Oceanispirochaeta sp. M1: one gene and its partner. Each later gene encodes a partner of the first gene's protein in a complex. Links are inferred from orthologs where the notes say so. Each region holds a gene or a part of one and is shown on either strand. Other genes may lie near its edges.

What was found.
Region 2: the proteins of DV872_RS23675 (region 1) and groL are in contact, whole or in part, in a cryo-EM structure (PDB 8P4O), measured with the Escherichia coli proteins. The link is inferred for Oceanispirochaeta sp. M1 from one-to-one orthologs.

What each region holds. Positions count from the first base shown.
Region 1 is NZ_QQPQ01000058.1:13,180-16,469, reverse strand. Bases 334-3,290 are described here. They hold DV872_RS23675 (co-chaperone GroES), read right to left. Parts: upstream 1,967-3,290; coding sequence 1,700-1,966; downstream 334-1,699. Other genes in these bases: DV872_RS23665 (RNA polymerase sigma factor RpoD/SigA), read left to right, coding at 2,786-3,290; DV872_RS23670 (hypothetical protein), read left to right, coding at 2,116-2,595; DV872_RS23680 (dihydroorotate dehydrogenase-like protein), read left to right, coding at 640-1,623; DV872_RS23685 (helicase C-terminal domain-containing protein), read left to right, coding at 334-568. Outside these bases: more of DV872_RS23685, read left to right, coding at 1-333. UniProt on the Escherichia coli protein: Together with the chaperonin GroEL, plays an essential role in assisting protein folding.
Region 2 is NZ_QQPQ01000020.1:13,781-17,083, forward strand. What follows is about bases 155-3,124. They hold groL (chaperonin GroEL), read left to right. Parts: upstream 155-801; coding sequence 802-2,448; downstream 2,449-3,124. Other genes in these bases: DV872_RS14880 (biotin--[acetyl-CoA-carboxylase] ligase), read left to right, coding at 155-674; DV872_RS14890 (hypothetical protein), read left to right, coding at 2,585-2,872; yajC (preprotein translocase subunit YajC), read left to right, coding at 2,943-3,124. In the rest of the region: more of DV872_RS14880, read left to right, coding at 1-154; more of yajC, read left to right, coding at 3,125-3,303.

The DNA of each region.
Region 1 (3,290 bases):
GCAGTCTATCAGAAAGCTTCTGCAGAGCAATGAGGGTAGGGCTTTAGTTCTGTTCACTTCCTATGAACTGCTGAAATATTGTTACGACAATATCCTTGAAGACTGGTCTTTGCCGGAAGTAAGTCTGCTAAGACAAGGCAGTGAGGATCGGGCAAGGCTGCTTAATCATTTTACTCAAGATATTCAAAGTGTACTGTTTGCCACAGATTCCTTCTGGGAGGGAGTCGATACTCCCGGTGAATCCCTGCGCCTGGTTATTCTATGCAAACTTCCTTTTCGGGTCCCTACGGATCCTGTATATCAGGCCAGGCTTGAAGCCATTGAGAAGAGGGGTGGGAATCCATTCCGAGAGCTTTCTCTGCCTGAGGCTGTAATGAAGTTTCGCCAGGGATTCGGTAGGCTGATGCGCCGCAAGACAGACAGAGGCGCTGTTATTGTTTTGGATTCGAGGGTTATCAATAAAAACTATGGAACGGTTTTTCTCCGCTCCCTCCCCGAAACCTTACGATCAAGGAAAAGATTTGATACTGTATTGGAAGATATGGAGAATTTTATTTATGAAATATGATATGTTGCTTTTATATAGATAGAAGAGCTAATATTCAAGAAATAATAATTGTTATACTTAAGGAGTGGTAGATGGCTGATCTTAGTACTAAATATATGGGACTTGAATTAAAAAATCCCTTTATTATATCCAGTTCCGGTCTGACAGATTCGGTGGAAAAAGTTAAAAAAGCTGCGGCAGCAGGTGCCGGTGCTGTGGTTCTTAAATCTCTTTTCGAAGAGGATATTGCAAATGCTGCAGCTAAAGACGGTTCACTTGATACCTATTCAATTCATCCCGAAGCCATGGAATACATCAATCATCTGGGAATGCTTCAGCAGCCCGATGCATATCTGGAATTTGTTGAGCAGTCTGTGCAGGCAGTAGATATACCTGTCATTGCCAGTCTTAACTGCTACAGTGACGAATGGTGGCTCGATTATGCTCAGCGTATTGAAAAAATGGGTGCCCACGGTATTGAACTGAATATTGCTCTGGTTCCAGTCTCTGTTAAAGACAGCCCTGAAGAGGTGGAAGCTAAGATTCTCTCAATAGTAAAAAAAGCTGTTAGTGCTCTAAATATTCCGGTCTCTGTCAAAATTGGATCTTTTTTCAGTTCTCTTCCTGAGATCGTAAATAAAATACGTCAGGCAGGTGCCTCGGCGGTTGTACTTTTTAACCGTTTTTACAGACCCGATATCGATATTGAAACTCTTGAGTTTAAAATGGGTAACCCCCTCTCCAATGAGGATGATTACAGTACAGTTCTCCGTTGGACCGGTATCCTTTCTGATCTTGTTGACTGTGATTTTTCTGCAACAACAGGGATTCACAGTGCTTCATCTGCTATTAAGCTTATTCTCGCGGGTGCCAATACTGTACAGTTTTGTTCAGTGCTGTATAAAAAAGGTGTAGGGGAACTTTCAGCCATTATTAAAGAAACAGAAGAGTGGATGGATAGAAAGGAATTTGAAAAAATCTCTGATTTCTACAGTCTTCTCAGTCTTGAAGATGATGAAGAGAAAAAATATTACCAGAGAGTTCAATATGTGAAGGCTTTGAAGGGTATTAAATAATCCTGAATTAACTTACGGACAAAAAAAAGCTGCTCACATCTGTGAAGCAGCTTTTTTTTATATTCTATAGGAAGAATTATTCTACAATAGCGATGACATCCTGCATCTTTATGATCAGGTGATCAACATCATCGATACTAATGGTGGTTCCGGCGTATTTATCATACATTACCTTATCACCAACTTTTACTGTGATCAGGTCTTTATCATCACCGATAGCTACTACAGTAGCAGTCTGTGTCTTTTCCTGAGCAGTTTCAGGAATATACAGACCTGATGCTGTTTTAGTTTCTGCTTCTACAACTTTCAGTAGAACGCGATCGCCTAAAGGTTTAATTGTCATTATAGTTCCTCTCAATGCTATTTAATGATTACTTCTGATAATATAAGGATTCTGAAGGGCGTGGTCAAGAAAAAAGAGAGTCTAAAAAACGAAAGAAAAAATGGTGGAAATCATTTGCTTCAGAGCATTTAAATTATTATTTTCAAACTATGATAGCCGTAAACAGCAGTCACAAAATAAAAGCTCGTATATTTAAATTCAGGAATATAGAACATCCTTCATTGAATGAATATGGTATGGAAGCTCAAAAATCATCAATAGAAGATGATTACCAGGCTTTTCTTTCAATACAGGTTGAACGATATCTGAAAAGAAAAACACAGCAGAGATTTTGTTCGGAGGCTGAGAAGGACGTAATTAACCAGATTATCGCTGACAGCTGGACTGAATACAGACAAACCAGGAATTTGAGTCAAATAGACACAGAACAGAAAATCCGCTCCTATTACAGTTTCACTTTGGTCTTTCCCTATTTTGTAGCCGAAGAAGAATGCATTATAAGCTTCGATTTCCGGAATAAATGCAGTCTGGAAGGGGGAGATGAGTGTTTCTGCAACAGCGGTGTACCCTACAGGCAGTGCTGCGGAGGCATTAAAAGCCTCAAGGATCTGTTGAAAGGTTCATTCTGACACAGTCTTGGCCGGGAATACCTTCAGTGGGTCGATATGACTCAATAGGCTTGTCCTGTATCCTTGCATAAAATCCAACCCAATTATCAGTGATTGTTTAATTACATGTATTGTAAGAAATTAAGTGGATTATTGATTCTAATTTTAAAGTTGGCACAGTACTTGTCTATGTATAGGCAGGAGGACCAACATGGCCTACACAAAATACAACGACGACAGCAACATACTTTCTATATACCTTAAAGAAATAAATAAAATCCCCCTTCTTACAAGAGAAGAGGAAGATGACATAGCAAGAAAAGCAGTAAGCGGAGATCAGATTGCAAAAGACAAACTAGTACGTGCAAACCTGAGATTTGTAGTTAATGTTTCCAAAAAATATCAGAACCAGGGTCTTCCTCTTGATGATTTGATCAGTGAAGGTAATATCGGACTGATTAATGCCATCGAAAAATATGATCCGGATAAGGGCTATCATTTTATATCTTATGCCGTGTGGTGGATAAGACAGTCCATCCTTAAAGCCATCTATGAAAAATCAAGAATGATTCGCCTCCCTCTCAATAGAGCTAATGAACTGGTTCAGATCGAGAAGGTGAGAAAAGAACTGACAAAGGTCAACGGAGAAGATCCTGATGCAGAAGAAATTGCCTCCAATGTAGGCGTTTCTGTGGCTGATGTAAAGAAATTGATGA
Region 2 (3,303 bases), on another replicon or contig:
TTGATGCAGCCTCCTTAAAGAATACTAAGCATGGTTCTATTGTAATAACTGATTTTCAGAGCCTGGGCAGAGGGCGGGGCAGCGAGAGGAGCTGGGATTCCACAAAAGGAAAGAATCTTTTATTTACAGTAATACTTACTCCTGAGAAAATATCACATCCTCTTCTTCGTATCCCCCTTATCTGCGGACTTGCTCTTTGCGAATATCTGAGAGAAACCCATAATCTTGATGCAGTACTGAAGTGGCCCAACGATGTTCTGGTGGATGAAAAAAAAATTGCCGGTATTCTCTGTGAATACCGGGGAGGTCATTTTCTCCTTGGAATGGGAATAAACTGTGAGCAGAAGGAGTTTGCAGCAGAAATATCAGGAAAGACAACATCTCTGAGCCTACAAGGGGTCAGCTCCTGCAGCCCCCCTGAGATACTTGAAGGATTCCTTATGGTACTTAAAAAGAGGCTTGAGAATTCTGAATGGAAGGAAGATGCTCTTTCTTTGTTATATAAAAAAGATGAAGAAGTTTCTGTCTGCGAGGGTCCTCCGGAAAATGAGACAATTACCAGACTCAGGATAGTGGATCTCAGTGATGATGGATTTCTTATAGTCAGGGAACTACCCGATGGTAATCTCAGGCAAATCAGCGCCGGGGAAATACGCTTCACTGCTTTTAAATAGTTTTCCTTATTAATTAGCAAAATATTTCTTGATGAAACGAAATAGAATGAGTATCTTACATCTGAAGATTTTAAGTCTTCTTAGATAAAAAAAATCAAATTACCTGAAATTAGGGAGAGAATTATTTATGGCTAAACAGTTAAAGTTTAATGAAGATGCCCGCAGAAAGCTTCTGGGAGGCGTAGAAAAACTTTCAGACGCTGTTAAAGTTACTCTGGGCCCCAAAGGAAGAAATGTTCTTCTGGACAAAAAGTTCGGTGCACCTACAGTGACCAAAGACGGTGTTTCCGTAGCACGGGAAATCGAATTGGAAGATCCTTTCGAAAACATGGGAGCACAGCTTGTAAAAGAAGTTGCAACCAAAACCAATGATGTTGCCGGTGACGGTACTACAACTGCTACAGTTCTGGCTTATTCTATTGTAAAAGAAGGTCTGAAGAGTGTAGCTGCCGGAATTAACCCCATGGGAATCAAACGCGGAATCGACAAAGCTGTTGAAGATGCAGTTGAAGAGATCAAAAAGATTTCCAAAGACATTAAAGACAAAGAAGAAATTTCACAGGTTGCCGCTATTTCTGCTAATAATGACCATGAAATCGGTGAAGAAATCGCCAATGCAATGGAAAAGGTAGGAAAAGACGGAGTTATTACTGTTGAAGAATCAAAAACAATTGAAACAACAACTGACTTTGTTGAGGGTATGCAGTTTGACAGAGGATATCTTTCTCCTTACTTCGCATCCAACAGAGACACAATGACTACTGTTATGGAGAATCCTTATATTCTGATTTACGATAAGAAAATTGCAAACATGAAAGAACTTCTTCCTCTTCTGGAAAAAGTTGCTCAGTCCAGCAAACCTCTTCTTATCATAGCAGAAGATGTTGAAGGCGAAGCTCTTGCAACTCTGGTAGTAAATACAATCAGAGGTGCTCTGAACGTTTGTGCCGTCAAGGCTCCCGGATTCGGAGACAGAAGAAAAGCCATGCTTGAGGATATTGCTATCCTGACAGGTGGTGAAGTAATTTCTGAAGAAATCGGACTGAAACTTGAAAATGCAGAACTTGAACAGCTTGGTAGAGCCAAGATGATCAAGATTGAAAAAGAAAACACAACCATCATCAACGGTGAAGGTGCTGAGTCTGATATCAAAGAAAGAATTGCTCAGATTAAAGTACAGGTAGAAGATACTTCAAGTGATTACGACAGAGAAAAACTGCAGGAAAGACTGGCCAAGCTTGCCGGTGGAGTTGCAATAATCAATGTCGGTGCTGCTACTGAAGTAGAGCTTAAAGAGAAAAAACACAGAGTTGAAGATGCTCTTTCTGCTACACGTGCAGCCATTGACGAGGGAATTGTCCCCGGTGGTGGTTTGACTCTGGTGCAGATATGCAAATCAATGAATCAGCCTGATGATCTGACTGATGAAGAAATTGTCGGTTACAATATCGTCAAGAGAGCTCTTGAAGAACCTATCCGTCAAATTGCTATAAATGCCGGTGTCGATGGTGCTATCATCGCTGATAAAGCCAAACATGAAAAGAAAGGTATCGGATTTGACGCCTATAGAATGGAATGGACCGATATGCTGTCAGCCGGTATCATCGATCCTGCCAAGGTTACAAGAAGTGCTCTGCAGAATGCGGCATCCATCGCTGCTCTGCTTCTGACCACTGAATGTGCCATTACTGACCTTCCTGAAGACAATGCTGGACCAGCAATGCCTGCCGGTGGCGGTATGGGCGGAATGGGTGGTATGGGCGGAATGATGTAAATCAATCCCCTGTCCCCATGATAGAGGAGGGAGGCGTGAGCTTCCCTCCTTTTTTGGGGAATTTGGATTCATTTTGAATACACAGGATAATAATTAGCAATAAATCAGTGATTTTAAGGAATACAGGAGACTGTTTATGAAAAAGGATGATTTTGTCAGCACCATCGGTTACAGCGGAATTTCGGCAATTTGTGATAAGAATTTACAGAAGCCGGGAACTCCCTTAGAAAAGCTGTTGGAAAATGGATTATTCAAGGCTGCTTTCAGTAAAGCACTCTTTGAAGAGAATATAGCTGATCAGGAAAAGGTGCTGGAATCATACAACAGACAGAGTGCTTCGGAGTATAAATCTATCGAAGAGCTGAAACGTCTATTTGGTGTTTTTCACGTACCTGACAAAATTACCAAGGTTAAACGAATCTAATTGATTCTTGACGGCCCACGTTTTTCTGTGCTAATTTTACCCAACATTTTTTAATTCGAGGATAACTTATATGGAATTTTTGAGTCTAGCTCTCTTAATGGGTATGCCGACCGGTGGTGGATCTTCCAGCTCCGGTTCCATGACAACAAGTCTCGTTACCTTTGCTCTGGTAATCGGGATTTTCTATTTTCTTATTATCAGACCCCAGAATAAGAAGCAAAAAGATACTAAATCGATGATTGAAGCTGTCAAAAAGAATGACAAAGTCGTTACCATTGGTGGTATCAGGGGTACCGTTTTTTCAGTAAAAGAAGAAACTGTCATTGTTAAGGTAGATGATGAATGCAAGCTTGAATTCAACAAATCTGCCATTTCTACTGTTTTGAATGTCTCTCCCGAGAACAAGAAAGACAGCAAGGAAAGCAAAAAAG